Regions from separate parts of the Motilimonas thetidivivens genome, predicted to be linked through region 2. Evidence: predicted binding sites of a transcription regulator. Region 2 holds the regulator's gene; the other holds the start of a gene.
The links. The regulator ArgR, encoded in region 2, controls arginine synthesis, uptake and breakdown. The targets are predictions, from matches to a motif close to ANTGAATANNTATTCANT.
Positions count from the first base shown of each region.

Region 1: ACK8OT_RS05055 (oxaloacetate decarboxylase subunit gamma) is a predicted target of ArgR. The motif match lies at 9,337-9,354, and genes of this name have one in related genera.

Region 1 is NZ_JBKFDK010000004.1:159,743-176,176, forward strand. Features, by position in the region: gene ACK8OT_RS05015 (cytochrome C assembly family protein) at 1-209, shown strand, start outside; gene ACK8OT_RS05020 (HlyC/CorC family transporter) at 255-1,529, shown strand; gene luxS (S-ribosylhomocysteine lyase) at 1,755-2,264, opposite strand; gene ACK8OT_RS05030 (transglycosylase SLT domain-containing protein) at 2,624-3,247, opposite strand; gene gshA (glutamate--cysteine ligase) at 3,336-4,907, opposite strand; gene ACK8OT_RS05040 (YqaA family protein) at 5,158-5,598, opposite strand; gene ACK8OT_RS05045 (sodium ion-translocating decarboxylase subunit beta) at 6,044-7,174, opposite strand; gene oadA (sodium-extruding oxaloacetate decarboxylase subunit alpha) at 7,184-8,971, opposite strand; gene ACK8OT_RS05055 (oxaloacetate decarboxylase subunit gamma) at 9,009-9,260, opposite strand; tRNA gene ACK8OT_RS05060 (tRNA-Arg) at 9,894-9,970, opposite strand; tRNA gene ACK8OT_RS05065 (tRNA-Arg) at 10,011-10,087, opposite strand; tRNA gene ACK8OT_RS05070 (tRNA-Arg) at 10,148-10,224, opposite strand; tRNA gene ACK8OT_RS05075 (tRNA-Arg) at 10,283-10,359, opposite strand; tRNA gene ACK8OT_RS05080 (tRNA-Arg) at 10,419-10,495, opposite strand; tRNA gene ACK8OT_RS05085 (tRNA-Ser) at 10,514-10,606, opposite strand; gene csrA (carbon storage regulator CsrA) at 10,786-10,968, opposite strand; gene ACK8OT_RS05095 (aspartate kinase) at 11,071-12,303, opposite strand; gene alaS (alanine--tRNA ligase) at 12,317-14,917, opposite strand; gene ACK8OT_RS05105 (regulatory protein RecX) at 15,219-15,698, opposite strand; gene recA (recombinase RecA) at 15,679-16,434, opposite strand, start outside.
Region 2 is NZ_JBKFDK010000019.1:64,250-80,683, forward strand. Features, by position in the region: gene ACK8OT_RS14105 (Fe(3+) ABC transporter substrate-binding protein) at 1-676, shown strand, start outside; gene ACK8OT_RS14110 (ABC transporter permease) at 702-2,330, shown strand; gene ACK8OT_RS14115 (ABC transporter ATP-binding protein) at 2,352-3,392, shown strand; gene argR (transcriptional regulator ArgR) at 3,480-3,947, opposite strand; gene ACK8OT_RS14125 (transporter substrate-binding domain-containing protein) at 4,211-4,942, shown strand; gene mdh (malate dehydrogenase) at 5,183-6,115, shown strand; gene tnpA (IS200/IS605 family transposase) at 6,284-6,718, shown strand; gene ACK8OT_RS14140 (DMT family transporter) at 6,840-7,712, opposite strand; gene ACK8OT_RS14145 (C40 family peptidase) at 7,863-8,432, opposite strand; gene ACK8OT_RS14150 (FAD-dependent oxidoreductase) at 8,478-10,025, opposite strand; gene ACK8OT_RS14155 (DUF3450 domain-containing protein) at 10,293-11,063, shown strand; gene ACK8OT_RS14160 (MotA/TolQ/ExbB proton channel family protein) at 11,060-12,454, shown strand; gene ACK8OT_RS14165 (MotA/TolQ/ExbB proton channel family protein) at 12,456-13,016, shown strand; gene ACK8OT_RS14170 (ExbD/TolR family protein) at 13,039-13,443, shown strand; gene ACK8OT_RS14175 (energy transducer TonB) at 13,444-14,178, shown strand; gene ACK8OT_RS14180 (tetratricopeptide repeat protein) at 14,182-15,435, shown strand; gene ACK8OT_RS14185 (hypothetical protein) at 15,520-15,738, shown strand; gene ACK8OT_RS14190 (hypothetical protein) at 15,899-16,336, shown strand.

The DNA.
Region 1 (16,434 bases), on a different contig from region 2:
TCTTCCTTAATGACATGTTTGCCCAAGGCAAGGCTCATAAGGCTATCTTATCTATCATTGCTTGGTTTTTGTATGTCACACTACTATGGGGCCACTATATTAAGGGCTGGCGTGGTAGACCTGTGATTTACGCCACCGTGATCGGAGCCTTTGTGTTGACCTTAGCCTATTTCGGCAGTCGCTTTGTCAAAGAAATTATTCTAACTTAAACCTTAATCTTCAACTTATTCATATAAACCAAAAGAGGATCCACCTTGGATACCATATCTACCGAAGTATTGTTTGCCATTTTAGGTATTCTTATCTGCATGTCAGCTTACTTCTCTAGTTCCGAAACCGGCATGATGGCCATCAACCGTTACCGACTGCGTCATTTAGCCAAACAAAACCATAAAGCGGCGATCCGCGTAGAAAAGCTGTTACAGCGCCCAGACAAGTTAATTGGCTTGATATTAATTGGTAATAACTTAGTAAACATCTTGGCTTCGGCCATTGCGACCATCATCGGCCAGCGTCTATTCGGAGACGCTGGGATTGCGATTGCGACCGGCGGCTTAACCTTAGCCCTGCTTATTTTTGCCGAAGTTACCCCAAAAACATTGGCCGCCTTATATCCAGAGCGCATAGCATTTCCTAGCTCGCTGCTGCTACGGCCGTTACAAAAATTGTTTACGCCCTTAGTTTGGTTTGTGAATTTTCTTTCTAATGGCTTACTTAAATTACTGCGTATTAACAGTCAAAATTCGGCAGATGAGCATTTATCACCCGAGGAGCTTCGCACCATAGTGCATGAAGCTGGCGGTATGATCCCTAAACGCCACCAAGAGATGTTACTTAGCATCTTAGACCTTGAGCAAGTGGCCGTTGAAGACATCATGACCCCGCGTAACGAAATTGCCGGGATCGACATTAATGATGAGTGGGAAGTGATTTTACGTCAATTAACCCAATCTCCTCATACCCGAGTATTACTCTATCGCGATAATATTGATGACGCTGTAGGCTTTATTCATGCCCGTGATACCTTGCGAATTCTATTAAAAGAGCAGCTGGATAAAACCACCTTGCTACGCAGCGTAAAAGAGCTCTACTTTATTCCAGAGGGCACACCGCTCAACACCCAACTATTGAAGTTTCAACGTCGTAAAGAGCGTATCGGCTTAGTCATTGATGAATATGGTGACATCCAAGGCTTAGTAACGTTGGAAGATTTGCTTGAGGAGATAGTCGGCGACTTCACTACGAGTATGGCGCCTGAAGTCTCTGAAGAAATTCATCAACAAGAAGATGGCAGTTTCTTAGTCGAAGGCAGTATCAGTATTCGAGATCTCAATAAGGAAATGAGTTGGCACTTCCCAACCGATGGCCCTAAAACCTTAAACGGCTTGATCTTAGAATATTTAGAGGAAATTCCCGCCCCCAATATCAGTGTACGCCTGTTCGGTTACCCGATTGAGGTGGTAGAAGTGGAAAATAATATGGTTAAAATTGTGCGCATTATTCCCGATCTCTATCAGAAAAAAGATTAAACGCTTCCATTCTAGATACAAAAAACGGGCTATCGATGAGCCCGTTTTTTATTCATAACTAATTAGTTAACCTCAATTCTGGTTAATGGAGCCAGCCACTAAATATCGTATGAATAAGTAGCAAAACTTCGTTTTCAGGGATGAAAACGCAGAGCGTATAGGGACATATTCACCGCGTTTTTGCGGATTATTCATACGATATAGCTTATCCAAGGCTCAGGTTAGTTACAGCTTATCGAGTAAATCTTTTGGTAACGCTAAGGCCTCATTTTGGTTAACACCTATGCCACGCTCAATTACGTTCTTAGCGATAGCTTTGGCTTCATCCAACGAGTGCATCACATAAGTACCACACTGATATTCATTAAGCTCAGGAATTTCATCTTGGCTTTGTACCGTCAATACGTCTTGCATCGCAGCTAACCAACTATTGGCTACCGTTTGCTCTGATGGCTGACCGATTAGGCTCATATAAAAGCCCGTGCGACACCCCATAGGTGAAACATCGATGATTTCAACGGTATCGCTATTTAAGTGCTTGCGAATAAATCCAGCAAATAAATGCTCTAAAGTGTGAATGCCTTTTTCTGAAAGCAGCTCTTCATTGGGCACACAAAAACGGAGATCAAATACCGTGATCGTATCTTTACCCGGCGTAGTCATGGTTTTTGCAACCCGCACCGCTGGGGCATTCATCTTGGTATGGTCTACGGTAAAACTGTCTAATAATGGCATTGCTCTCTCCTGTAAAATCTTAGCCTGCATCATCTGAGCAGGAAAAGTGTTCTCTGCCTGTAGCCCTAAATAGGGTACAGTAATTTATACCCAAGACACCTCAAAATGCTGGATTCAGAGCCGCTCATTATGTTCAGTTTGAGGCAAAAAGCTGAAGGAATGGCATTCCCTTTCGAGGCTTTTTAACGAAAAAATGAGCATAATGAGCGACTCCCAAAGGGCGAGTTTTGTAGGCTGTTATGCTTTGTTGCTGATTTTCAACGTAGAATAACTATGTCTCAAATCAGCGTCGCGCCTAACAGCCTACAAATTCTCGCTGAACAAGCATTTTGAGGTTACTTGGGTATATTCATTGTGGCCTAACCAAAAAAGGTGCGCCAAAACCAACCTGAGTCCAAATCATCTTGGCACTGCTTAAGTTGTGATGCATAGCGCTTAGAGCGACTATCCACCTTTTTAGCGACCTTGACTAGCCAAGCTTTTTTCTTATAACTGCCCTTACGGTAACCACCCCAACCTTCATGGTAATTAAGGTATTGACCGTATGCGTCCCATTTCGAAATGCCGTTGACTTTATGCGTTTTGGTGGTAAACCACCCCATGAAGTCAATGGCGTCAGCAAAATCATCACGACTCGCCCAGCTATTACCCGTTTCTCGGGTGTAATCTTGCCAAGTCAGGGTTTTCGCTTGGCTATAGCCATATGCACTACTGGCTCGACCAATAGGAATAAACAAAAAATACTCCATCGGCGGCGCGGCATCGTGTTTAAAGCTGCTCTCTTGGTACATCATAGCCATAGGCACATGAATAGGCGTGCCCCACTTTTCTTCCATGTCTTTTGCTGCGGTATACCAGCTGCGCTTCTCTTGAAATATCTCACATAAATTTTCAGGATTTCTTGGCGGTGAAGTACTGCATCCGGAAATAATAGCGATTAAGGCCAACAACAAAAAAAATTTTATGTTTTTCTGCAATTGCATTGAACTCTTTTCCTTTTCAGTTGCCTTACCTAGTGCAAGAATTGTTTTTTTCATTGTTTTCAGGAGCCGGATGGCTCCTGTTTTTTTTTTAAGCTTGCACCAAGTTGGGCGAGAAGTACTGAGTTAAAAACTCATCAAAGCTCAATGTATCGGCCGCCTCTATCTCAGCTTGCTGCTTTTCCGAAGCTAATTTGAAGTCAATAAAATCCTGCTCTGACCAGAATTGATAATCCTGCTCCAACAACACTTGCTGATAGCGTTGCGACAACTGCATCGCAAAATCACCATTATCTAGGCCATTCGCTTTAAGCTTTTCAAGCAACTGTCCAGAAAGCGTTAACTCAGGATCCTCAAAGCTTGGCGCTAGTGCGTTAAGTGCCTTGCTAAAATCTTGCGTATGGTTATCACGATCCAGTATGGCCGCCACTTGCTGCCATTCCCCTAACAGTTTTTCACCCCAAGCAGGAATAGTCATTTCTTCACGGCTAATTTCTAACGTTAATCCCGGTTTACGGCCTTCTAAAACCACCTTGGTAAAGTTAGCTTTATATTCATTACAACGACTTGGATCAAACTCGGCCGAAGGCTTTAATGCGCACCAAGTTAAGAACACATCTAAAAACTGCGATTGCAACGGCGTGATACCCAGAGGTGAAAATGGATTTACATCTAATGAGCGCACCTCAATATATTCAATCCCTCTAGCCGCTAATGCATGACGAGGCTTTTCACCAGCCAATGTCACTCGCTTGGGTCGTATTGGTGCATATAGTTCATTTTCAATTTGTAATGTATTGGCATTGAGTTGCTTATACTCGCCACCTTGCTTAATACCAATGCGGGCAAAGGTATCTGAGTGACTATTGACGGCTTGCTCAACCGAGGCTAGATACTTATCCAAGGAGTTATAGCTAACACATAAATCAGCTTGACTGCTATTGGTGTAGCCTAGATCACTTAAACGTAATGACGTGGCATAAGGTAAATATACCGTACCTTTGCCTAGTTTTTGAAAATCTAACTGGCTGCTTTTACCTTGCAAAAAAGAGCTACACAAAGCAGGGGAAGCACCAAATAGATAAGGAATGACCCAGCCAAAACGATAAAAGTTTCGTACCAAGGCCATGTAGCCTGCTGAGATGGTCTCTTGCTCCGACAACTCGGGCGCAGACTTAATTTGCCAAAACTGGTTAGGCAAAGAAAAGTTATAATGTACCCCAGAGATTATCTGCATCATGCTACCGTAACGATTTTTAAGGCCCTCACGGTACACAGTTTTCATTTTTCCGGTATTAGAAGTGCCATATTGCGCTAGCTGAATGTCTGCTTCATCAGCGCAATAACAAGGCATACTCATTGGCCATAATTGCTGCTGCTCTAGATTTTTTACCGTGTAATGATGAATATCGCTCAGTTGATCAAACAACACTGACGTTGAGGTCGAAACCGGTGTAATAAACTCCAGCAAACTTTCAGCAAAATCTGTGGTGATAGTGGGGTGAGTGAGTGCTTTACCCAGCGCGCTAGGATGCCCAGTTTGAGCCAACTGACCATTCTTTTCAACCCTAAGACTCTCTCGTTCAACACCACGGTTAATACCAGTAAGAACGCCCGGCGTTGCTTTTAATAGTTCAATTTGTTCGTCAAAATTTGAATTCAAGTTTAAACCTTAGTTTATGCTATGTGGTAAACCTTAAAAATGGCTATCACTCATAAACAAACAGAAGAGTCAGATCGCGACACACCGTGCCTAACATGACCGCCTATTAATTAATAGGGGATGAGCACGAGCCAGCCAAAGCAAAAATGCACATTCATATCACTAAGGCGTCAAGTTATAGCCAACATATTGGGGCAATAAGACCATTTTACAAGCCTTTTTTCTAATTGATTCAACAGCCAATATTCAGTTATGCCAAGATCCCTTGAGCCACTAATGCAACCACCACATAACGAATCAACTTTCCTATTAATAACAATGCACTAGACCAGTAAACATTAAGCTTCAACCAGCCCGCAGCGAAACATAAGGCATCACCAATAATAGGTAACCAGCTAAATAATAGGCAAAATACACCATAGTTTCGAACTTGCAGGATCCCTTTGCTGTGTTGCGATTGTAAATTTTTACTGTAGCGTCTAGCCCAGTAGCCCATGGCATAGGTTACTAAGCCACCTAAGGTATTCCCGAGTGTGGCGACCAGGATAATATTCGAGATTGGATAACGTTGATCGAGCACCATCACACTGAGTAAGGCTTCTGAGCCTGCCGGCAATATGGTTGCAGCAATCAAGCTAGTCGCAAACAATCCCCATAAAGAAGTGCCATAATAAAAAAAACTTTCGATCATCGCTTCGACATCGCGTTACTGGATACGGTCGTTAATGGAGCAAAGCAAATTATATAAGTCCACATAATGCTTCTACTCGTATCACTAGAAATGGTTGGCGGGAGTGTAGCAAATTTGTAAGATAGACGGCAGTAGTCGATTTGGCTTATACCCAAGATACCTAGTTTTTCGCACTAAAAGGAGAGCATAAATGGCGAGGATGTTTCTAATCCCTTTAGTATTGTCTTTACTGTGGTGGGTATTTTTACAAATGAATGGGCTATCTATTCGCCAGGGGGCTAAAGGGTTCTATTTGATTATGGGTTTATCCACTTTTTTCATTGGCTTTTTTAGTTTGATGATTTATCTCACTCGGTGAATGTAACAACTTACTTCTTACTAGAACGATAGATCAAAAAAGGTGGCCTAGGCCACCTTCTATACACGATTGTGTTATTGTTTAAGCTTAACCAACTAGAGCAAGTAACACACCCGCCGCAACCGCGCTACCTAGTACACCAGCAACATTCGGTCCCATCGCATGCATTAACAAGAAGTTTTGTGGATTAGCCTCAAGACCAACCTTGTTAACTACACGAGCCGCCATTGGCACAGCTGAAACCCCTGCAGCGCCCAGTAATGGGTTAACCTTACCACCAGACATCTTACTCATCACTTTAGCCATCATCACACCAGAGGCAGTACCGATAGCAAATGCCACCGCACCTAACACCAAGATACCTAAGGTTTCTAGTGTTAAGAAGTACTTAGCAGACAGCTTAGAGCCAACAGCTAGACCTAAGAAAATGGTCACTGTGTTAATGATTTCATTCTGTGCTGCGTTACTTAAGCGATCAACGACACCCGACTCACGCATTAAGTTACCCAAACAGAACATACCAACAAGTGGCGTAGCCGCTGGTAACAATAAGATACAAGCACCCAGTACCAATAATGGGAACAAGATCTTCTCGCGCTTACTCACAGGACGAAGCTGATCCATCTTAATGGCACGCTCTTCTTTGGTGGTCAGCGCACGCATAATAGGCGGCTGAATCAAAGGCACTAATGCCATATAAGAGTATGCCGCAACCGCAATGGCACCCAGAAGGTGTGGCGCTAACTTGGAGGCGAGGAAGATAGCCGTTGGCCCATCAGCCCCCCCGATAATCGCAATCGCCGAAGCGTCTTGTAAGCTGAACTCAAAACCAGGTATGACATTAAGGGCAATTGCGCCAAATAAGGTAGCAAAGATACCAAATTGAGCCGCCGCTCCTAAAAACAGCATTTTAGGGTTAGCGATTAATGCACCGAAATCTGTCATCGCACCGACACCCATGAAAATCAAGAGTGGGAACACGCCAGAATCAATACCGATGTGGTAAACATAGTAAAGCAAGCCACCTTCATCATTTAAACCCGCGTTAGGAATATTGGCGAGGATTGCGCCAAAACCAATAGGCAATAATAAAAGTGGTTCAAATTTACGAACAATCGCTAGATATAAAAGCAATACACCTACCGCCATCATAACAAGCTGTTTCCACTCGAAATGATAGATACCAGTGTCGTGCCATAGGGTTAATAAACCTTCCACTGCAACTCCTTATGCCAGCGCAAGCAGGGCATCGCCAACTGCAACTGAATCGCCTTCACTAACGTACACGGTTTGCACCACGCCTGATTTAGCCGCGCGAACTTCTGTTTCCATCTTCATCGCTTCCATAATCAATAGTACGTCGCCTTCATTTACTTGACTGCCTTGCTGAGCGACCACTTTAAAAATGGTACCTGACAAAGGAGAAGTCACATCCTCAGCAGGTCCTGCAGCAGGAGCTGGTGATGGCGCAGAAGCACCCGCATTGATGTTAACCGGAGCACCGCCAATTGGAGTGATAGCTTCAATACTGCCCGCAGGCCCCACTTCAACATTAAATACCTGACCATCGACTTTCACTGCGTAGGTTTCTGGCTCAGTTTTCGCTGCTGCAGGTTTAACATCATCAGCACTTGGCACAGGCTCAAAGGCAGCTGGGTTATCACGGTTTTCTAGGAACTTGAGGCCAACTTGTGGGAATAAAGCATAGATTAATGCGTCATCCACTTCGTTCTCGGCTACTTTAATGCCTTTCTCTTGTGCTTTTTGTTTGAACTCAGCAGTCAAAGAGGCAAGCTCTGGCTCTAGTAGATCGGCTGGACGACAAGTAATGACTTCTGCGCCATCAAGTACACGTTGTTGTAACTCAGCGTTTACCGGTGCAGGTGTTGCGCCGTATTCGCCTTTTAATACGCCAGCCGTTTCTTTGGTGATATTTTTGTAGCGCTCACCCATCAGCACGTTGATCACCGCTTGGGTTCCAACAATTTGCGAGGTAGGTGTTACAAGTGGGATAAAGCCAAGATCTTCACGTACACGTGGGATTTCTTTTAGTACTTCATCTAGACGGTCGCCCGCGCCTTGCTCTTTAAGCTGGTTTTCCATGTTGGTTAACATGCCACCTGGCACTTGAGCAATAAGGATACGGGAATCAACGCCTTTTAATGCACCTTCAAACTTAGCGTATTTCTTACGAACTTCACGAAAGTAAGAGGCAATATCTTCAAGAGCCGCTAGATCAAGGCCGGTATCGCGCTCAGTACCTTCAACAATAGAAACGATAGTTTCAGTTGGTGAATGACCGTAAGTCATACTCATAGAAGAGATAGCGGTATCAAGGATATCAATACCCGCGTCAATGGCTTTTTGCTGTGTAGCAATGCTTAAACCAGTCGTTGCGTGACAGTGCAGCGCTAGCGGCAAATCAACACTGGCTTTAATTTTACTTACAAGCTCTTCGGCAACATATGGCTTCAACAGACCGGCCATATCCTTAATACAAATAGAGTGCGCACCCATGTCCTGTAGGCGCTTCGCCATGTCGACCCAAGCGTCAACCGTATGAACTTCACTGGTTGTGTAAGAAATAGTGCCTTGTGCATGAGCACCAACGTTCACTGCAGCTTTAACCGCTGTTTGAAAGTTTCTAACGTCGTTCATGGCATCAAAAATACGGAAGACATCAACCCCGTTGGCATGTGCACGTTCAACAAACTTTTCTACAACGTCATCCGCATAGTGACGATAGCCGAGCAAGTTCTGACCACGTAACAACATTTGATGCTTAGTATTAGGCATAGCTTGTTTGAGCTTACGAATACGCTCCCAAGGATCTTCACCTAGGTAACGAATACACGAATCAAATGTTGCGCCGCCCCAGGTCTCTAAAGACCAAAAGCCCATTTTGTCGAGTTTCTCTGCGATAGGCAGCATATCTTCAATTCGCATGCGAGTCGCAAACAGCGACTGATGCGCATCGCGCAATACCACTTCAGTAATAGCGAGAGGCTTAGACATGACGTTGTGCTCCTTTTATAAGTCTTGTAGAACCAAGTTACTTGTTGTCACGGTACTGCTGTACCGCACTTGTAATGGCTGCTATTAATTTGGGATCTAAGGTGTTGCTCACCGGCTGTTGGGTTGGCTGCTGATTAGGCTTTTTGGTCGCTGCAGGAGGAATATCTGCAGGACAATATTTAGCCGTTGTTTGAACAACAATAACTAATAGGCCAAGAAACAAGAATACTGAAATCATACCAACCAGCATTAAGTTTCCAGCTTCAAATAACAGAGTTGTAATATCCATAATTTATTACGTCCATCCGGGCCTAAACAATAATTCGTAAGCATTATTACTGAGGCCTATAAAAAGTCAAACCCAAGATGAATAAATATTCACAATTAGGTCGTTTTTATATTTTTATAATCGTTAGGTCTAGCTCAATTTCATTCAAATAAATGAAAAAATATGCACTACCTACACTCACACTATCGCGCTAAGTTGTTTAATACTTAGTAAAAATGGCTTAATTTAAGCCGAAAAATAGTTTGAGTAACTTTACACAAAAGTCCCTTAGTCTACTGATTTTGGGCGATTATTAAACCCCCTACCAGTCAAAAGCGCACTAATTAAGGCATTAACACTATAAAGCTCACAGATTTAAGTAATATAAATCAGCTAATCAACACAATTCAGGAGGATGTATCACATGGCTAAGTTATTCAGAATCTTTACGGTATTTACGACCACAACACTAAGACCCAGTATCTAAGCACTGATGGCAAAAATGAATATTTATTAAAAGTGCAACAACAAAGACACAAGCTCAAATAAAATATTTAACAGAAGATTAACAATAGATACAGAATAGATATTCAACAGGGAGATTCATTGACATCGCTAACATAAGGTTAACAAGTTACAACTGAATTTGGAAAGTGGCGCGCATGGAAGGAGTCGAACCTCCGACCGCCTGGTTCGTAGCCAGGTACTCTATCCAGCTGAGCTACATGCGCGTTGGAATGATTATTTTGTTGCTAGATGAAACAAAGAAGGTGGCGCGCATGGAAGGAGTCGAACCTCCGACCGCCTGGTTCGTAGCCAGGTACTCTATCCAGCTGAGCTACATGCGCGTCGTAAATGTTTTATCTGATTTCTCAGATCTTGCACTTACTAACTGTAAGTAGAAGAAGTGGCGCGCATGGAAGGAGTCGAACCTCCGACCGCCTGGTTCGTAGCCAGGTACTCTATCCAGCTGAGCTACATGCGCGTCATAAATGTTTTACCTGATTTCGCAGGTCTTGAACTTACTAATGTAAGAAAAGAAGTGGCGCGCATGGAAGGAGTCGAACCTCCGACCGCCTGGTTCGTAGCCAGGTACTCTATCCAGCTGAGCTACATGCGCGTCATAAATGTTTTACCTGATTGCGCAGGTCTTGCACTTACTAATGTAAGTAGAAGAAGTGGCGCGCATGGAAGGAGTCGAACCTCCGACCGCCTGGTTCGTAGCCAGGTACTCTATCCAGCTGAGCTACATGCGCGTCATACCAAAACATAAATGGCGGTGAAGGAGGGATTTGAACCCTCGATGGGGCTACAAACCCCATACTCCCTTAGCAGGGGAGCGCCTTCGGCCACTCGGCCACCTCACCGTTCTGGTGGCGCACATATTACCTTCAGTCGGAAATATGTCAAACAATTTTTAATAAAAGCGTACTGTTCGAACAGTTCTTAATCAAGTGCCATCTGGTGTGAGAACTTTAAGATAATATCTTGATATAGATGCTGCAAAAGTAACAAAGGAGCCACTGGCTCCTTTATCAAATTAGGGTTAGAAAGAATCAGAGCCCTTTTCTGCTTGAATTCGCATGTAGATCTCTTCGCGGTGCACAGAGACTTCTTTTGGCGCATTAACACCGATACGAACTTGGTTACCTTTTACTCCTAGAACAGTCACTGTCACTTCGTCACCGATCATTAACGTTTCACCTACACGACGAGTCAAAATTAGCATATACAGCTCCTTGTTTCCGTTTTCTGTTTTGTTGGATTCTATTATCCATATATCAACCAAAAAGGTAATACCTAATATCCGATAGGATATTAGGGTTTTCGCCTACTTACCTGCTTCAGGCTCTGCATCTAAACCAAATGCAGTGTGTAATGAACGCACAGCTAGTTCTAGATACTTCTCGTCAATCAAAACAGAAACTTTAATTTCAGATGTAGAGATCTGATGCATGTTAATGTTTTCACGGCCAAGCACCTCAAACATAGTTTTAGCTACGCCTGGGTGATTCCACATCCCCACACCAACAATAGATACTTTAGCAATGTGATCATCACCTTGCACGTTTTTAGCACCAACCTCGGTAGCAACTTGGTTCAACAGCTCAGTGGCACGACGGTAATCATCACGATGAACAGTGAAGGTGAAGTCAGCTTTACCGTCACCTAGCGTGTTTTGCACTATCATATCAATGTCGATACCCGCTTCACCGATAGGTGAAAGCACGCGTGCCGCCATCGCTGGCTCATCAGGTACACCACAGATAGTTAAACGTGCTTCGTCGCGGTTAAAAGCAATACCTGATACTACAGGAGATTCCATGTTTACTTCCTCATAACTGATTAAAGTGCCTGAGCCTTCTTTAAAACTTGATAGTACACGCAACGGTACACTGTATTTACCTGCAAATTCTACCGAGCGGATCTGTAGAACCTTCGCACCTAAGCTAGCCATTTCTAGCATTTCTTCAAACGTAATGGTTTCTAAGCGTCTTGCTTGTGGCACCATCCGTGGATCCGTGGTGTAAACCCCGTCCACATCGGTATAGATTTGACACTCATCCGCTTTTAATGCCGCAGCTACCGCTACCGCAGAGGTATCAGAGCCACCTCGACCTAGCGTCGTAATGTTGTTGAACTCATCGCGGCCTTGGAAGCCAGCGACCACAACCACTTTACCTTCAGCTAGGTGTTTTTTGAGGTTCTCAGTTTCAACATCCAAGATCCGCGCTTTGCTGTAACTCGAATCGGTTTTCATACGCATTTGGTCGCCAGTCATCGAGACCGCATCCACGCCAGCTTTTTGTAGCGCAATGGCTAGCAAGGCTATCGTCACTTGCTCACCGGTAGACACCAACACATCCATTTCACGACGGCTAGCATCTAAGTCTAGCTCTTTTGCCATACCGATTAAGCGGTTGGTTTCACCCGACATTGCAGATACAACGACGACCACATCATGACCTTCAGCTTTGGTGCGTTTTACCCGCTCAGCCACGGCTTCAATACGCTCTAACGTACCGACTGATGTACCACCATATTTTTGAACAATTACACCCACGTACTATTCCTTTTTATAGACGTTGCTCTAACCAAGGTTGAACAGATTTCAATGCATCAGGTAAAGCGGCAACATCCGAGCCACCTGCTTGGGCCATATCTGGACGACCACCACCTTTACCACCAACTTGTTGTGCCACCATATTGACTAACTCGCCGGCTTTAACCTTGCCTGTTAGATCTTTAGTAACACCTGCAATTAGGCTCACTTTACCTTCCCCTGACGTTGCCAAGAAAACAATGCCTGACTGCAGTTTGTTTTTCAGCTCATCAACCGATGAGCGAAGAGCCTTAGCTTCAATGCCATCTAAATGCGCAATAACAACACGGACCCCATTAATATCAACCGCTTGACCAATCAAGTTTGAACCAGCCTGACTCGCCATTTTCGCTTTAAGTTGTTCTAGCTCTTTCTCTAGCGATTTTGAGCGATCCAACACTTGGCGTACTTTAGCGCTAATGGTGAATTGGTCACCCTTAACCAGATCAAGTGTTTGTTGAATTTGTTCACCTAGGCTGTGAATAAAATCAATAGCCGCCGGTCCCGATACCGCCTCAATACGACGCACGCCAGCTGCGATACCACCTTCTGAAATGATTTTGAAAAAGCCAATGTCACCGGTGCGCTTGGCATGGGTACCACCACAAAGCTCGGTTGAAAAGTCGCCCATTTGCACAACACGAACCATTTCGTCGTATTTTTCACCAAACAGAGCCATCGCACCTGAAGCCTTAGCTTCTTCAATGTTCATCACCTTAGTAATGACTTCAAAGTTGTTGCGGATAGCTTTATTTACTAAGAATTCAACCTGACGGATAGATTCTATGGTCATGGCTTCAAAATGTGAAAAGTCAAAACGGAGCTTTTCCGCATCAACCAAAGAGCCTTTTTGCGAGATGTGCTCACCTAAGGTATGACGAAGCGCAGCATGTAATAAATGTGTTACCGAGTGGTTTAGCGCAATCGCTTGACGTTTTTCTTCATCAACAACGGCTGTGACTTCACTATCACGGCTTAGTTCCTTACCGCATAGGTAACCATAATGCAGGACAGCATTACCCGATTTTTGGGTATCGGTTACCACAAACGCACCGCCAGGGAATTGAATTTCACCGGTATCGCCAACTTGGCCGCCAGATTCCGCGTAGAAAGGTGTTTCACCTAGAATGATAATCCCTTCTTCGTCTTGGCTCAGGGAAGAAACAGATTCACCTTGCTTGAAGATTTCAACAATTTTAGCTTTGCTGTCGGTCACGTTGTAACCAAGGAAGCGGGTTTGATGTTCAACCTTGATCGCTTCATTGTAATCGGTGCCAAAGCTATTGGCTTTTTGCGCACGTTCACGCTGTACTTGCATTGCCGCTTCAAAACCCGCTTGATCGATAACCAGATCTCGCTCACGGGCAATGTCCGCGGTTAAATCAGCCGGGAAACCATAGGTATCATAAAGTTTAAATACCAACTCACCTGGGATAGTCGAGCCCGTTAGCTGAGCTAATTCGTCATCTAAAATAGCTAGACCACGGTCTAACGTTTTAGCAAATTGTTCTTCTTCCAGCTTTAGCATTTTTTCAACAATGGCTTGTTGCTTAGCTAACTCAGGGTAAGCTTCACCCATTTGGTTAACCAACTCTTGTACCAGCTTGTAGAAGAACGTCTCTGTCGCGCCTAACTTGTGACCATGGCGTACCGCGCGACGAATAATACGACGCAGCACGTAACCACGACCTTCATTTGACGGCATCACACCATCGGCAATTAAAAAGCTACAAGAACGGATGTGGTCGGCCACCACGCGCAATGATTTATCTTCTAAATCTTTAGCACCCGTAATTTCGGCCGTCTTTTTAATTAAGGCTTGGAAAATATCAATTTCATAATTTGAATGAACGCCCTGCAAAATAGCAGCAATACGCTCAAGGCCCATACCGGTATCAACCGAAGGCTTAGGTAGTGGCTCCATGGTGCCGTCAGCATGACGGTTAAATTGCATGAAAACCAAGTTCCAGATCTCGATATAGCGGTCACCATCTTCTTCTGGCGTTCCCGGAGGACCACCCCAGATATGCTCACCATGATCGTAGAAGATTTCGGTACAAGGACCACAAGGGCCGGTATCACCCATTGACCAGAAATTATCTTTAGCACCGATACGAGACAAACGATCAGCCGGAACGCCAATCTCTTTTAGCCAAATTTCAGCGGCTTCATCATCTTCTTCAAATACCGTGACCCATAGTTTTTCTTTAGGTAATTTAACGACTTCGGTCAAAAATTCCCAAGCAAAACTAATTGCTTCACGCTTAAAGTAATCACCAAAGCTGAAATTACCAAGCATTTCAAAGAAAGTATGGTGGCGCGCCGTGTAGCCGACATTTTCTAAGTCATTGTGTTTACCACCGGCTCTAACACAACGTTGGCTAGTGGTCGCGCGGGTATATGGGCGCTGATCCATTCCCAAAAACACATCTTTAAACTGAACCATGCCAGCATTAGTAAACAACAATGTGGGATCATTACCGGGAACAAGTGGACTACTAGCGACACCTTGGTGTCCTTTACTTTCAAAGTATCCAAGAAACGCATTGCGGATCTCAGCGGTGGATTGGCTCATGAATTAAGGTTCCGAGTTAAACTAAATAAAATCATTAATGCCCAGCCATACAGGCAGCACTAATCGACAAAATTAAATCGGCACAATATATCACGGCGAAACACGGGGGAAAAGTAAACAGCGCGAATTCAAAATAGTACGGGCTTAGGCTCGTTGTTCACCTTAGCAATATGATGTGAAAGTCAGCTTAACTAGCATAAATGCACAATCAAATGTACAGGTGCGCTATGGTGCAACGAATTTTCAAACTAAAATCCAATTCAAAAGCGCTGGCCAGCGCTTAATCTTCTGGCATTAGTGATTAACTTGACTGATGCTGGGCAACTGCAAAACGAACTTGATCACTATCAAAGCCACGAGAAAATAGATAGCGCTGACGTTTCTGGCGCTCTTTATAATCATCAATTTGCTTGTCACCGTACTTCTTTTGATAACATTGCTGTGCGATCTGGTACCAATCGAGCGCTAACTCGTCCAAAGCCTGCTGGATTTGCTCAGCCGAGATACCTTTTTGCTTTAATTCCATAGTGAGCCGCCCTAAACCAAACCCTTTATTCGCTTTGATCCGAATAAAGCTAGCGCAATAGCGTGCATCATTAATGTAATCACATTCGCAACAATGGCTGATGGCTTGTTCAATAAGCTGGCTGGGGTATTCTTTTTGCAGAAGTTTTTGTTTGATTTCAAGACGAGAGTGCTCTCGTCTTGAAACCAAGTTTATCAGTGCTTGATAAACTTGGTTATAACTGGCATCGCTGCGATCAATCCAACTGCGATTCATCAAGCTCATTCGCTAACTCAACGGCCTCGTTACTCGCTTTACCATTTTTGGCATCAGGTTTAGGCAGTAACGCTTCACGTAATAAGCCTTCAATTTCTTGTGCGATATGTGGGTGTTCGGTCAGGTAACGACAGGCATTTGCTTTACCTTGACCAATTTTGTCACCCTTGTATGAGAACCATGCACCTGCTTTTTCGATTAACTTTTCTTTTACGCCTAAGTCAATCACCTCAGCTAAACGGTTGATACCACCACCATAGAGAATTTGGAACTCGGCTTGCTTAAATGGAGGAGATACTTTGTTCTTCACAACCTTAACGCGAGTTTCATTACCCACCACTTCTTCACCTTCTTTTACCGCGCCGATACGGCGGATATCAAGTCGCACAGAAGCATAGAATTTAAGGGCGTTACCACCTGTGGTTGTTTCTGGTGAGCCAAACATCACACCAATCTTCATCCGGATTTGGTTGATGAAGATACAAAGACAGTTTGTTTGCTTAATATTACCCGTTAGCTTACGCAAGGCTTGTGACATCAAGCGAGCTTGTAAACCAACATGAGAGTCACCCATGTCACCTTCAATTTCAGCTTTAGGCGTCAATGCGGCAACCGAGTCAATAACCACTAAATTAACGGCACCCGAGCGCACTAACATGTCACATATTTCGAGTGCTTGTTCACCGGTGTCTGGCTGAGAAATTAATAGTTCATCAACATTAACACCTAGCTTACG
Region 2 (16,434 bases):
TGCAGATCAATGGTTTGCACTGACAACACGCGTACGTAATGTTTATTCTTCAAAAGATCGTCTAGGTAAATTGCCTACTTTGAACTACGAAGATTTAGCTGATGCTAAATACAAAGGTAAGATTTGTACTCGCAGCGGTAAGCACCCTTACAATGTTGCACTAATCTCATCGATGATCGTTGCGCACGGTGAAGCAGAAACCAAGAAGTGGTTAGAAGGCGTAAAAGCTAACCTAGCGCGTAAGCCACAAGGTAACGATCGTGATCAAGTAAAAGCCATCAAAGAAGGTTTTTGTGATGTTTCTCTAGGTAACAACTACTACCTAGGCAAAATGGTGAACGATGAAAAACAAGCTTCTTGGGCAGCGGCTGTAGAAATTAACTTCCCTAACCAAGAAAACCGCGGTACTCACGTCAACATCAGTGGTGTATCTCTAACAAAATATTCACCAAATAAAGACAATGCAGTGAAGCTGATGGAATTCTTATCAGATGATGTTGCACAAAAAATGTACGCCGAAGTTAACTATGAATACCCAGTTAAACCAGGTGTTGCACTTTCTGAGCTAGTCGCATCTTGGGGTGAGTTTAAGTCAGATCCAGTTTCATTAGCAGAAGTAGCCAAACAACGTGCAGTAGCACTTAAGTTGTTGGACGAAGTGAAATTTGATTTATAAGGGATCTATTCCCTTGAGTAAATAGATGTACTCAAGATTATCATTATCTTGGATAACCAGTAGCTGGGCGATTAGCCTGCTACTGGTTTTTCCTGTTTTAGCGATTATTTATCAAGGCCTAGTGCCAGCACAAGAGCTGTTTCAGCACCTGATGCAAACCGTGATGTGGGATTATATTCTCAACACGGTTTTGTTGATCTTGGGTGTTGGCTTGCTCAGCTCGGTTATGGCTATTCCCGCCGCTTGGCTGATGGCCATGTGTGACATTCCTGGGCGTAAGTATTTACAGTGGGCACTGATGCTACCGCTTGCTATGCCAGGCTATGTGGTTGCGGCGCTTTATACCGAGCTACTCGACTTTGCTGGCCCAATCCAAGTTGCCCTGCGCGATTTATTTGGTTGGCAAACGGCGCAAGATTATTGGTTTCCCAACATCCGCAGCATGGGTGGGGCCATTGTTATTTTAGCTAGCGTGCTGTTTCCTTATCTGTACTTACTGGCAAGAACTTCTTTTTTAGAGCAGTCTGATACCTTAATGCAATCGGCGCAGTTGTTAGGTAAAACGCGGTCTCAGGCTTTTTGGCGTATCAGTTTACCCTTAGCTCGTCCGTCGATTGCTATCGGCTTATCACTAATTGCCATGGAAACCTTGGCTGATTTTGCGACCGTTGATTTTTTTGCGGTTAATACCTTAACCCGTGCGGTTTACGATACTTGGTTAGGTTATGGCAATTTAAATGCTGCCGCGAAAATTTCATCCATGATGTTAGTGGCCGTGGTTTTAATTATTGCCTTAGAGCGCTTTAGTCGGCGTAAGCAAAAAGTGTTTCAAAAAAGCATGGGGCAAGAAACCAAGCATTTAATCAAGTTATCTTGTTGGCAAAAATGGCTCGCCAGTAGCTTTTGTTGGGGGTTAGTTTGGTTAGGCTTCTTATTGCCATTTCTGATGCTAACCTATTATGCATATTCGTATTTTGAGCAGTCATGGACAGAGCAGTTTGTGCGCTATAGCCTAGATACTTTTATTCTGGCTGGGGTTGTGGCGGTGATTGCCTGTGCTATTGCTATTCTAGTCGGTTTGTTTCGTCGCTTACATGTGCGCCGAGGTTCAGATATTCCTGCTCGTCTTTGCTCTATGGGGTACGCCGTTCCGGGGACGGTATTAGCTATCGGTATTTTGATCCCACTAGGTTGGTTAGATCATCGCTTAAATGATGTCTTTGATTATTTTGGTGGTACAGGCCCTGGATTATTTTTCAGTGGCTCAATCTTAGCGCTCATTTGTGGTTATTTAGTTCGCTTTAGTGCCATTGCGGTGGGTGCGGTTGAAGGCAGCCTGAATAAAATTCCGCCATCGCTCGATATGGTTTCGAAAACCTTAGGCAAGAGCAGTGTGAAGATGGTGCGTAAGATACATATTCCACTGATCAGTAAGGGCTGTTTTACGGCCTTGTTATTAGTCTTTATTGAATCAATGAAAGAGTTACCGGCAGCCTTGATCTTACGGCCATTTAATTTTGAAACCTTGGCGACTTATGTTTTTGAATTTGTGTCTGATGAAATGATTGAATATGGTGCGTTGCCCGCCATTGTTATTGTATTAGTTGGATTAATTCCGTTAATTGTTTTAAGTCGCTCGATTGAGCAACATTAAGGGATAAGGAAGGTATCAGTTATGTCAGCATTAGAGATTGCTCAGGTTCATTGCAGCTACAATGGGGTCGAGATCCTATCTGATATGAGCGTGACCCTTGAAAGCAATGAAATCCTGTGCTTATTGGGCTCAAGCGGCTGCGGTAAAACCACCTTGTTAAAAGCCATTGCCGGTTTATTGCCATTAAAATCGGGTGATATCACGATCAATGGTCGTCAAGTTAATGGTGAAAACCTTCATCTACCCGCCGAACAACGTAAGGTGGGGATGATTTTCCAAGACTATGCTTTATTTCCTCATATGACGGTGATGGAAAATGTGGTGTTTGGTATCGATCACCTAAGCAAAGCCGAGCAACAGCAACGAGCAAACCAAGTGTTGGCCTTGGTCAAATTGTCAGATTTTGCTGAGCGTTATCCGCATCAATTATCGGGTGGCCAGCAGCAGCGTGTTGCCATTGCCAGAGCGTTGGCATACCAGCCAGATATTATGTTGCTGGATGAGCCTTTTTCGAATATTGACAGTCAGGTGAGATTGGAACTGATTGCTGAGATCAAACGCATCTTAAAGCAAGCGGGGATCAGTGCTGTGTTTGTGACTCATTCCAAGGAAGAAGCATTTGCTTTTGCCGATAAGTTGGCAGTATTAGATCAAGGTCGGATCATTCAAGTCGGGACTCCTGATGAGCTTTACTTACGACCCGCCACTCGCTTTGTTGCTAACTTTCTTGGCGGGGGCAACTATTTAGAAGCCAAGGTGCTCGATGAGCGCCATGTTACTACGTCACTGGGCCGTATTTGTGGCACGGTTGCTCATCATAAAAATTTAGGCAGTGATTGTGAGATTTTATTACGCCCTCAACAGTTGAGTTTAGCCTTAAACCCAGAAGGCAGTGGTATCGTTCAGGAAGTTCAGTTTTTGGGCGCTAGCTCTAAAGTGGTGGTAAACCAACAAGGGCAGCAACTTGAGTGCCAAATCGCACAACCTATGTGCGTGCAGCAAAAGGTAGATGTTACGGTGCAGCCCCACGAGTTAATTATCTTTGATAAGATTTCCGCTTGATTTAGATTTACAACTTAGTGGGTTGGTGATGATTTAGCCTCTGCAACAAGGCTAATATTTGATATAACGACTTGGCTAGCGTTAAGGCTAGCGCATATCGAACAAGCTCTTAACCGTCATCACGGTTTTGTGGATTTCTTTGGTGTTGGTTGGGGTGATAAAAATGGTGTCATCTCCAGCGATCGTTCCCAAAATACCATCAGCCTTACTCAGTGAATCCAACAAACGCGCAATCAGTTGAGCGGCGCCAGGGCTAGTACGAATAACAACGAGCGCGTCGTTAAAGTCGATATCACTGACCAAGTTCTTGAGCGGACTGCTGGTTGCGGGAACCCCTAGCTCTGCAGGTAGACAATACACCATTTCTGATTTGGCATTACGGGTGCGCACTGCACCAAAGCGATTTAGCATGCGTGAAACTTTGGATTGGTTTATATTGTCAAAGCCTTGTGCTTGTAAGGCATTAACTATCTCTCCTTGTGAGCCAAATGTTTCTTCTTTAAGTAACGATTTGAATGCTTCAATCAGACGGTCTTGTTTGTCGCTATTTTTCATTTTAAATACATATTCAGTCAGTTATATGCTGCAATATTGCATAAAAAGTCAATATCTAGCAAGCGATTCAATCACTGCCTAAAGTTAAAAGCGAGCAGTATCACTAAATAATCCGTTAAGACTCAGTAAATAGTGCTTATTGTGTCTAAGGTCAACGCACAGTGAAAAAAATCTTAACGCTTAACATCTCGTAATAAAAACAATCTAAAATTAGCTAAACTGTTTTTTGCTTATTTTTATCACGCTTTGGCTTTGGGTGTTTTATGTGGAAACTGATTGGGTTGCTTTTGCTTAGCTTTCATTCCTTGGCGGCAGGGACGTTGAGGATCGCGACAGATGCTAGCTATCCTCCTTTTGAATACATTGACCAAGCAGGTCAGTTTCAAGGTTTAGACATTGATATTGCCAATGCCTTGTGTCGGCAAATGAAGGTTGAATGTGCGTTTTTGCACAAAAGTTTTGATAGCTTGCTGCCAGGTTTGCAGTTTAATAATTATGATGCAGTGATTGCAGCCTTGAATCCAACCCCTGAACGCCGTCAACAGGTGGCCTTTAGTGAGCTGTATTATGAAAGTGGAGCCGTGTTTATCGCTAAAGCGGGGCGATATTCTTCGTATCACAATCTCTCAGACCAATCCATCGGCGTTCAAAATGGCAGTGTGCAACTACGCTATTTATTAGATAAACCTAAGATGGAAAGTGCGCTAGTGGTGCCTTATCACAGCTACTCCATGGCATTTTCTGATTTAGTTAATGGAAATATTGACTTGGTCTTAGTGGATGATGCTGTGGCAAAGGTGTGGTTGGGCAAGTCTGAAAACAAAGGGTTTACAATTGTTGGCGATACGTTAATAGACCCTCAGTATTTTGGTGATGGTTATGCGATTGCGGTTAATAAGCGCAATTCAAAATTACTAAATCAACTCAATCAAGCGCTACAGCAGATTAAACTATCGGGAGAATATCAACGCATTATTTCCAGTTATTTTAATTGAGTCATCGCTTATACACGACAGTATACGGTTAGCTTGCTAGCATTTTCTGATGCTAAGGCTAGTGTGTAAATGATAACAAAATGTTAAATCTTGTTTGTTGAAAGGCTTGTTTTTTTATATTTGCTCACATCTTAGCGTTTCACCTCTGTTAACAATTTGTGTTTTTGTGGGGGATCTCATAGACTTTGCCCGCATAACAAAAACAAATAAACCTCACCTACATATAACGGAGACAACCACATGAAAGTTGCTGTTCTAGGCGCTGCGGGCGGTATCGGCCAAGCCTTATCTCTATTGTTGAAAAACGAATTACCAGCGGGTTCAGAATTATCTCTTTACGACATCGCACCGGTAACACCAGGTGTAGCTAAAGACTTAAGCCATATCCCAACTGACGTTGCGATTGAAGGTTTTGCTGGTGAAGATCCAACTCCTGCGCTAGTAGGTGCTGATCTGGTTTTAATCTCAGCAGGTGTTGCTCGTAAACCGGGTATGGATCGTGCGGATCTATTCAATGTTAACGCTGGCATTGTTAAAAACCTGATTGAAAAAGTGGCTGCGACTTGTCCAAAAGCGTGTATCGGTATTATCACTAACCCAGTTAACACTACGGTTGCAATTGCGCGTGAAGTGCTTAAAAACGCAGGTGTTTACGACAAGAACAAACTGTTCGGTGTAACCACGCTGGATGTGATCCGCAGTGAAACATTTATTGCTGAAGCAAAAGGTCTGAAAGCGACAGATATTAAAGTGAATGTTATTGGTGGCCATTCTGGCGTTACCATTCTGCCTTTATTATCTCAAGTACAAGGTGTTGAGTTCTCTGATGAAGAGATTGCTAGCCTAACTACCCGTATCCAGAATGCAGGTACTGAAGTGGTAGAAGCTAAAGCCGGTGGCGGCTCTGCAACCCTTTCTATGGGGCAAGCTGCGGCTCGTTTTGGTCTGTCGGTTGTTGCGGCACTAAACGGTAAGCAAGGTATCGTTGAATGTACTTACGTTGATGGTGGCAGCGAGCATGCTGAATTCTTCGCTCAGCCTGTGTTGCTAGGTAAAAACGGTGTTGAACAAGTATTGCCTTACGGCGAAGTAAGCGCATTTGAACAAAAAGCGCTTGATGAGATGCTTGATACGCTTAAAGGCGACATTCAAAAAGGTGTAGATTTCGTTTAATCAGCGTTTTCTTCACGACAAGGAGAGCATGTTTGCTCTCCTTTTTTATTTTCAGCCCTAAACCACCTACTTCAGTAGGTGGTTATCATCCATAGGGGGCTTTGCCCGAAGTTCTACTCATGCTAAATGGACTCTCGATTTTTAGCGAAGTCAAAGAGGACAAATAACATGAGTAGATATAACCAAGCTTCCCACGTATTTTGGAGATGTCAATATCACATTGTGTGGACACCAAAGTATCGTTTTCGAATATTGAAAAATAATGTGGGTAAAGAAGTTTATCGGTGCATACAGGTTTACTGTAATCAACTTGGATGTGAAGTCGTTGAATTGAATGTACAAGTTGACCATGTTCACCTAGTGGTAAAGGTACCGCCAAAATTATCAATATCAAGTTTGATGGGTGTTTTGAAAGGTAAAATAGCCTTGAAGTTATTTAGCAAATTCCCATATCTAAGGAAGAACAAGTTATGGGGAAATCATTTTTGGCAAAGGGGCTATTTTGTTGATAGCGTAGGAATCAATGAGGAAATAATACGCCGATACGTAAGGCACCAAGAGAAACAAGAGCGTCAAGAGCAGAGAGAGTTGGCGCTGAACTAAACAAAGGCCCCCTTTTAGGGGGTTAACACAAAGCCACCTTCTTCAGAAGGTGGATTATTTACAAGGTTGCTTTGTCATAAGGTCGATTTGCATCACTACGGCGCTACCAATAATCACTTTATTAGCGCTTCCACAGCACGTTAATTAACGCCCCCAGTAAGATAAAGCCGCCGCCAATCCAACTGTAGATGGAGGGCAGTTCACTGAATATCAGCCAACCAAATAGCATTGAAAACAACACCTGAACATAGGAATAAGCAGTGGCTTTGCTGGCCGATTCAGACTGCATGGCTTTGGTTAAGCCAACCTGACCAATTTGAGTAAAAATACCCACAAACAGCAATAACAACAAAGCTTCAGGCGGCGGTATCACAAAATCATCCCCTAATAGCAATAATGACAGCGGCAATGCAATTAACGGAAAGTACATGATGATCACTGAGCTATCTTCACTGCGGCTGAGTTTACGCACGATGACATAAGCTACGGCGCTGCCAAATGCACCTAATAACGCCACCAAGATACTAAACCAAGGTAAGCCAGCTGCGGGATCAAGTCCAAGTCCAGGGCTAATCATGATGCCCAGACCAACTAAGCTAAGACCAATACATAGCTTAGTGGAATGAAGAATTGGCTCTTTTAAAAACAGTAGGGCAATCAAAGCGGTAAAGACAGGATGTAGATATTGTAATAACGTCGCTTCGGCCAATGGCAAGGTAGCGATGGAGTAATACACACAGATCAGTGCTAATGCACCTACCGCACCGCGGGCAAATAACCAGCCTTTTTGTTCACCCCAAGGGGAAATGCCTTTGCGTCTAACGTCCACATAGCTAAGTAGCAAGGAAACCAGTGCCCGTGCTGCGACGATTTCTAGTACCGGAATCTGGTATTGGCTAACCAGTTTGACACAGGCCGACATAATGGCAAAGCCAAGAGCCGACAGCAGCATAAAGCGTGCGCTTAGGGGAATGTTGGGAAAGAAAGCTGGCATAGGGAGGGTCGCTAGGCAAAGAGGATATGATAACCCATAGTGCTAATAGCGACCATCCTTGGATGGGATAGAATCCGGTTTGTATTTCTTGTCGGAGGGCACCCAAACAACTTGAACATGTATGTTTCAGTTGCTTGGCTATAGGTGGTTTTAGCTTTTGATGTCTGTATCGCTATCGCCATCTACCATGCGAATGACTTTTAAAAATCGCTTAGGGTAGCCACTTTTATAGTAGTTTGTTTCCGATACACCAAAGTGTTTTTTTGAAGATGAACTGTGTAAAAACATCAGCTTACCGTCATCTATTTCACTAATGATTCCAGCATGACCGGGGCGGCGGATACTGGCATCTGTGCCGGTAAAGACAATAAGATCACCCACTTGGGCTTCTTCTAGCGGCACTTCGCGATCAAACAAACTAGGGTAAGCGCGGGTCGCTCTTGGGATACTGATATCAAATTTGTTATAGACGTATTGAATAAAGCCAGAGCAGTCAAAGCCTGCGGGGGTGGTGCCACCCCAAAGGTATTCGGTGCCTTTATATTGGCGAGCATAATTTATCATATCGTCATTGGCTTGAGCCAACTGAGGGAGGAGCAGAGCAGCGACTAACGTGAGTGCTTTAGCAGAATTAAACACAATAAATACTTCCTGAAGAAAATCATTAACTTTAAACATTAACGTTGAAAATAAACCATCACAAATTAATAACGGACTCAATATGAGTCCGCGATTCTAGCAAAAAGTTCTGTCCAAGCGTTATTTTTATGCAAAAACGCGCTTTAGATCGGATTTTTCAACCTCAGAGAGAGGATGATTGGGTTGAACCTGAGCTTGGGGGCCGTGATTGCAGCCAGAGCTTGCGTCATAAGGTAAGGCCAAGGCTGCGGGATAGTGGCGTGCAATCGCCAGCTCGGTAGCCAACTGAGTAATTTGCTTGGCAGCTAAGTTTAAGGTGGTTGCAAATTGCATTTCGCGCTGGGTATGTTGGCCTTGGGGAGCAAGATTCAAATCAATCAATTTAGTGAGGATTTGATCTGCCGCGGTCAGCGCCGAAGAGGCTTTGACGATTTCAGCGCGGGCATAATTGTTGGTTTCAAATGAAACCGCAGCTGCGCGCAGATCGGCATCGTCACCGGGAATTTGCTGAGCACCATATAAGGGCTTGCCGCCAAATTCTGCCTCAGTAAAGCTAGGGACAAATTGACTGACATGGGTGATGGCTTGCTCGGTGCGCTGCTTTAATACATCCATTGGCCAATGATGAATAATTTTATTCACTAAGGCATCGGGCAATTTGGGCTGTGAGCTAGTGGCATTCGAATGCACTAAACCGCCGTTAAACAGAGTGATTTCTTTGGTCATACCGTGAAGTTGAAAATGGCCATCACAATAAGGTGTTAACTGAGCCATACCTTTAGGCGTCCCACGTTGACCATGAAAAATGACTTCGGGCCAAACCGCATTAGGCTCAGGCCAACGGGCAATGTAGGCCGCCTTAAATTCCACCATACGTTGGCGTGAAAATTTAGCCATGTCGTCAACCGATCCGGTACGAAAACCACAAGCATTAACTAAATAATCAACCTGAAACTGTTGCGTGCCTTGCTCGCCTTGGGTGTCTAGTAACCAACCATTTTGATGCTGTGCAACTTGGGTCACCTGAGTGTTAGTCAGTACCTTAGCGCAGTCTAGTTGAGCTAATGCTAAGGTGGCTGTGGCCGCAATTCGCAATGAGCTTAGGCCGTATTCCTGCACCAGAACAAGGGGGGATTTGAGCTTGTCGAGATCCACTTGTTTAGCAATGGGGATCATCCAATCGTCATTGCTGCTCGGTTGCTCGGGAGTTGGGCGCTGGGCTAGTCGATCTAATTCTTCACGCTGATATAAAGTGAAATAGTTTTGTGGTTGTCCCAGCACTTGGTTTAGGGGATCGGCTGCCACTATGCGCTGATACTCGTCACGCAGTAAATGCAGTCTTGGCATCAGATCGCTCGGATCGCCGGGATCTTGGGTTGGCACCGCTATCACGGTAGGGCGCTGATTAACACAATGAGGATAAATGCGCAGCGTATCGATGGATTGCTTGAGTAATTTTATGCATTGCTCGTCGCTGATTTCGCGATACAGATTGCCCCCAGCATGAAGGTGGCACATAGGAGGGCCGTTGACTAAGCCTTCGCCTCGCTCAATTAGCAAGGTGTTGATCCCTTGTTCAGCAAGGCGCAACGCGATGGTTGAGCCTGCGACACCGGCACCAATAATACCCACAGTTGCCTGATGAATGATGTTGTCAGCGGTATGATTAGCCATAACGGACTGCTCTATTCCTTTATTCTGGGTGGTATCTCGACATGCACTGAGTGAAACCATTCTACTGTGCTCTAGCTCACATTGAAATACGCGATATCAAGTAATATGGATCAGCTAATCAATCAGGGGGATGACTTGCTGGCCGACTTAATGACAAGAAACGGCTATAATAACCATGTTTTTGATTGTTAAGCTCAATGAGATTCATTATCATAAGCGAGTTATTATCAATTCTTCATTTACAACGTCAAGATAGAGGTCGTTTTGTTGTATCGCCGTATTATTAAACTAGGGCTAGCTTTTGGCATTGCTTGGCTGGCTGCCAGTGTGTGTGCCACTGCCGCCAGTGTCAGTCAAGTTCAGCAGCTGGCGCTAAAAGATGTCGAGCAAGGCCAACAGGCACAGCAGACGATTGACGATTTAGACGATGAAAAGCTGGCCATCATAGCTCAAGTTAATGCGCTGCAAAGTGAAGCTCAGCAACTCGCCCAATATAATCTTTACCTTGGTGAGTTGGTCAAAGATCAAGGCCAAGAAATAGCTTCTTATGAGCAGCAAATCATCGACGTTAAAGCAACGCGCCAAGGTTTAGTGCCCTTAATGACACAGATGCTAGACAAGCTAGTGCAGTTTGTGGCCCTCGACACACCTTTTCTAGCCGAAGAAAGGCAACAGCGTATTGCTCAGCTGCAACAAATGATGACTCAAGCAGATATTACCGAGGCGGAAAAATACCGCCGCATTCTTACCGCTTATCAAATCGAGGCTGAGTACGGCAGTAAAATTGGTGAGTATCAAGGCGAGTTAACCTTGGGCGAAACGACTCGTACGGTGCACTTTTTTTATTTGGGTCGTTTAGTCTTGGTGGCTTTATCTCTTGATGGTAAGCAAGTCTGGAGCTGGGATAAACAAAATGGCGTTTGGTTAGAAGTGGACGCTAGCTATGGCGCGGATGTGAAAAATGCCATTGAAATAGCGAAGAAATCTGCCATACCCAGTTTAATTCGCTTGCCTTTAATTGCCGAGGTGAGCCAATGAAAATCGTAATTAAGGCGCTATTCAGCGGACTTATCGCCATCTTGGCAATGCCTGTGATGGCCAATCAATTAGACGAATTGTTACAACAAGTTAAAGCGCAACAAGCTAAAAACCAGCAAGTCAATCAGCAACGCCAAGCGGATTTTGAGCACGATATTGCTTATTGGCGCGAACAATTAGCTAAAGCCCAAGCCGAGCATCAAGTGATTAAGGCGCAAGCGGATGCCTTGGGTGCGCAATTTGATCAACAAGAGCAAACCCTATCCGAGCTAGAGGAAAACTTGGCTGTGGCCAGTGATAATCTCGGCGAAGTGTTTGGTGTGGTACGTCAAGTGAGCAATGAAGTGTCGCAAGATTTTGCGAGCTCATTAATTACCAGTCAATACCCAGAGCGAGCGCAATTTGTTAATCAGCTGGCGCAGCGTAAAGCGTTACCTTCATTAGCGGAATTAGAGCAGCTGTGGTTTTTACTGTTACAGGATATGACCGCGGCAGGTAAAGTGGCGCAATATACTAGCCAAGTGGCAAGCCCTGCTGGCGTGAGTGAAAGCCAAACCGTGACCAGTTTTGGCAGTTTTAATCTAGCGAGTAACGGCGCTTACCTACTGCGTGATCAACAAACGGGTGGCTTAGCACATGTTCCCGTATCAGGCCCCGCTGCCAGTACCTTGGCGGATTGGGATGCCAGTAACCGCGCACCGCAAGCCTTTTACTTTGATCCAGCCAAGGGGGAATTACTCACCTTGTTAGCGAAAACGCCAACTTTAGGCGAGCGTATTCAACAAGGCGGCGTGATCGGTTACTGCATTTTAGCTGTGTTGGCCTTAGGTTTGATTATCGCTTTAGTGCGCGCCGTGCGTTTAACTAAGGTATCGCTGTTGATCCACCGTCAGACCAAGCAAGGTACTGCCAATAGTAACAACCCCCTAGGGCGGATTATGGCGGTCTATTTGGCTTACCAAGACAGGTCAACCGAAGTGTTGGAGCTTAAACTCGACGAAGCCGTGATGCGCGAGCTGCCTGCGTTAGAGCGTGGCAACAGCATCTTAAAAATCTTAGCGGCAATGGCGCCTATGATGGGTTTGTTAGGCACAGTCACCGGTATGATAGGCACCTTCCAATCGATCACCGTGTTTGGCACTAGCGATCCTAAATTGATGGCGGGCGGCATTTCCATGGCCTTGATCACCACCGTGATGGGCTTAGTGGCGGCCCTGCCTTTATTGCTGCTACATAGTATTTTACATGGCAGAGCCAATCGTTTGATCATCTTACTTGAGCAGCAAAGCATTGGTTTGATTGCCGAGCAAGCCGAAATGCAAATGGCAGCACAAGCTAAAGCAAACGTGCCACAAGCTAGCCAACGTGCACCGCAGCTACAGGCGGGTTAGTGTGATTGAGTTTAATAGCTCGCTTGAGTTAGTTTCAGTGTTTATTCGAGCCGGTGGGGTGGTGATGTACGCCATCGCCGCGGTATTGGTGTTGCTGTGGCTGTTGATTATCGAGCGGACTTATTTTATCTGGCTGACTTTTAATGGCCTGCAACAGCATTGGTTAACGCGTTGGCAACAGCGCCAGCAACAGCAGCCGTGTGATCAGGAGCAAGATTGGCAAAACCAATTTATACGTCAAGCCATGATTGGCAAGGCTGAGTTAGCCCTGACGCGGCATTTTCCTTTGCTGTCGGCCCTAATCAAGATCTGTCCCTTGCTTGGCTTACTGGGCACCGTATCAGGCATGATCCAAGTGTTTGATGTGGTCGCCGTTCACGGCACAGGTAACCCTAAATTATTAGCATCGGGGATTTCTATGGCCACCATTCCTACGTTAGCGGGCTTGGTTTGTGCCTTGTCTGGATTATTAGTGTATTCACGGTTAGAGCGACGCAGTAAGGTATTGTTAAGTCGCTTCTCCCAACAATTGGCTGCCAATGATAACCACCTACTGAAGTAGGTGGTTTAGGACTGAAAATTAAATCATGAGAAGAAGACGAATTAGACCCGAAGATGATGCCCAGATAGATCTCACTCCTATGTTGGATGTGGTGTTTATCATGTTGATCTTCTTCATTGTGACCACTTCCTTTGTGCGAGAGTCGGGGATCGAAGTTAATCGCCCGAGCGCGACGTCTGCCACCGAGCAAAAAAATGCTGGGGTATTTATCGCAATCAAAGAAAACGGCGAGATTTACCTCGATAGAAAACAACTGGATGTGCAAAAAGTGCAATTAGCGCTGGAGCGCATTGTGGCTGAGCGAGGCGAGGTGGGGTTAGTGATCCAAGCCGATCAGCAGGCGCGCCACGGCGTGGTAGTGAATGTAATGGATGCGGCCAAATCCGCGGGCATCAAGCAAATCTCGGTTGCGGCGGAGCAGCCTTAGATGCGTTTATTATTGGCTTTAATTGGTGCGCCTATTGTCGCTTTTTCGCTGTTTATCTTTATGGCGGGTTTGATTTATAAAGACTTAAAGACGTTACCTAAATCTGAGCCAACGCCGTATTTTGATCTGGTGATGTCGGCACAAAAAGAGCACAGCGAGCGCAAGATCAGACAAAAGCCAATCCAACCTCAAGTTCAAACTGTGGCCGCGCAACAAATCGCTCAGCCACAAGTCAAGCCGCAAACGCCTAAGCCGGTGGCCGCTAAACTCGAAGCGCCCAAGGTTAATTTAACCATGCAAATGAGCGCGATGGCCATTAGCATGCCCAATGTGGTTGCCGAGCCAGCTAAACCGGCACCGCAAGCGGTGACTCAACCTGTACTAAATGAAGCCGTCGCTAAAGCCATTAGTGCTCCCGTAGCGGCGGTGCCCGCCCCCGTTTCTCAGCCCAGTGCGGGTGATGCCATGGCGGTGCCTTTACAGCGGGTTGAGCCAGAGTTTCCGGCTAGGGCGCAAAGGCAGGGTAAGGAAGGCTATGTGGTTGTGAGCTATGATATTAGCACTGCAGGGCGTGCGATTAATGTAAAAATCATTGAAGCTAAGCCTAAGCGAACCTTTGAAAAAGCGGTCAAAAAAGCCATGCAAAAATGGAAATTCAAACCGCTAATCGTGGATGGCAAAGCCCAAATACAAACCCAGCAACGCCAACGCTTTGAATTTAAAATGAGTCATTAAGCGATGAAATGGATCTTAACCGTACTATTTTTAGTAAGCAGTGGCTTCAGCCTAGTGAATGCCGCCAGCCCAACTGGGGCGTTAAGTGCGGCTTTAGCGAAGCAGGTTAAGCCGGCGCATCAATACTATCAGCAGCAGCAATATCAAAAAGCGCTACAGGTGCTAAAGCAAGCCTCGCCCAAGGCAGGATTTGAAACCGCCTATGTAAAGCGCTTTGCCGGTAACTTATATTGGTTATTAGATCAGCCTAAGGCCGCAATTCGTAGCTTTAATGAAGCGGTTGCTGAGCAAGCCTTGCCTCCCCTTGACCAATCACAAACCCAACGCATGTTGGCCGACCTTTATCTGGCGGAGCAACAAGCCAAGTTGGCTTTGCAACATTATCATCAAGTGGATAAAAGCCAGCGTGACGTTCAGTATTACCTGCATATGGCTCAAGCTTATTACCAGCTTGAGCAATGGCAGCAGGTGATTAACCATGCGCAGATGGGCGTTAAACGCAGTACAACGTTCAATCAATCGGCGCAGCTGATGTTATTAAATGGCTATTATCAGCTTGGCCAATTGGCCAATGCCGCTAAGGTGTTGCAAGGCTTAACCGAGCACGAGCCCAACAATAAGCGTTGGTGGCAGCAATTATCCTCGGTTTATTTGCAAATGAACGACTCTAAACGCGCCTTAAGTACGTTAGAAATAGCCTTCCAAGCCAATATGCTGCAAGGCTCTGGCGAGCTACAAAACTTAGCGCGACTACGAGCGAATGCAGGACTGCCTTATCAAGCGGCTGATTTGCTGCAAAGAAGCATAGATAATGGCAACCTTGAAGCCGATGTGAGTAATTTAACCGAGCTGGCGGGCTATTGGCAGCTGGCGCGCGAGTATCAGCGTGCCGCTAAGGTATGGGGTAAGGTAGCGGCGCAAACGAGTCAAGCTAATCATTATCTGCAGCAAGCCTCGCTATACAGTTTGGATCAAGAGTACCAGCAAGCGATTAAGGTGCTCGAACGCCTTGGTGGTACACTCCCTTCTGCTACCCAAGGCTCGGTTGCCTTGGCAAAGGTGCAAGCATATTATGCCTTAAACCAATATCAGCAAGCATTGCAATATGCCCGCGAGGCTCAGGAACAGCAAACTTCAGCCAGCCAAGCCAACAGTTGGGTAGCCCTGTTAGAAAGCAAGCTTGAAAGCAAGCTTGAAAGCAAGCTTGAAAGCAAACTTGAAAGTAAGTTAAAAGGCCAAGCCAGCACAACCTTATAGATAAAACTGTGCAACCAAATCCCAGTTGCTTTTATCCCTTTGATAAGATTTAATTGGTCAAATTAATATCATTTGGTAATAACTTTGACCGAATATTTTTTGCTTGGCGCACTCTACTTTGCCCTGATCTGCGCCATCGCCGCCCACAAAAAGAATCGCCATGTACTGCTGTGGTCTTGTTGCGGTGCCTTAGGTGGCTTATTGACCTTCACAGTATTGATTACCAGCGCCAATGTGTGTCGCCAATGTCATAAAGGCACGCGTGCCTCTTATTGTCCACATTGTGGTTGTCATAATCCTTAACTCAGCAAACTCTGGTTTTTAAGATTTGGTGACTCGCCAAGCTAACCCCGTGGCATGATGAAAACGGCGTCGGTGCTATTTCATCGGAGCCAATTATTTCTATTTAGTGGCTCGAAATTAATTTTTTCTACAATAATCCCTCAACATACAAGGATTCAAAATGAACATCAGTGGACGCGTTGTTATTACGTTTATTGCGATTTGTACTGCTCTAAGTCTAGGCGCTAAATTATTAACACACTATGCCGATCAGAAAGTAGCAGAACAATTATCTCCACAAAAATTACAGCAGATGGCGGACAAAATTAATGCCTCATTACCGAAAACGGTAAACGAGGATTTTCGATTAGAAAAGGTGGTCGCTAAACCATCTGAGTTTGAATACATGTACACAGTCGTTAGCTACTCAGCTGCTGATGTTGACTTGTTTGAGTTTGAAAAAGTTGTTAAAAATTATTTATTAAGCTTGTACTGTAATGCAGAGCAAATGCAGCCTTTGCTCCAAAATAATATTAGGATGACGGCAAGTTATCACGATAACCGTGGTGATGTAATGGCGACAGTAACTGCTAATCAAGCATCATGTAACCAGAGTTAGTGACATTTTAACAGCAGCTTGGCTCCCATTTAGTTACGCGAGTTTGTAGACCTTAGGGATGATAGTGAATAGGCTCGATGGGAATTGGTTTTCGCTTG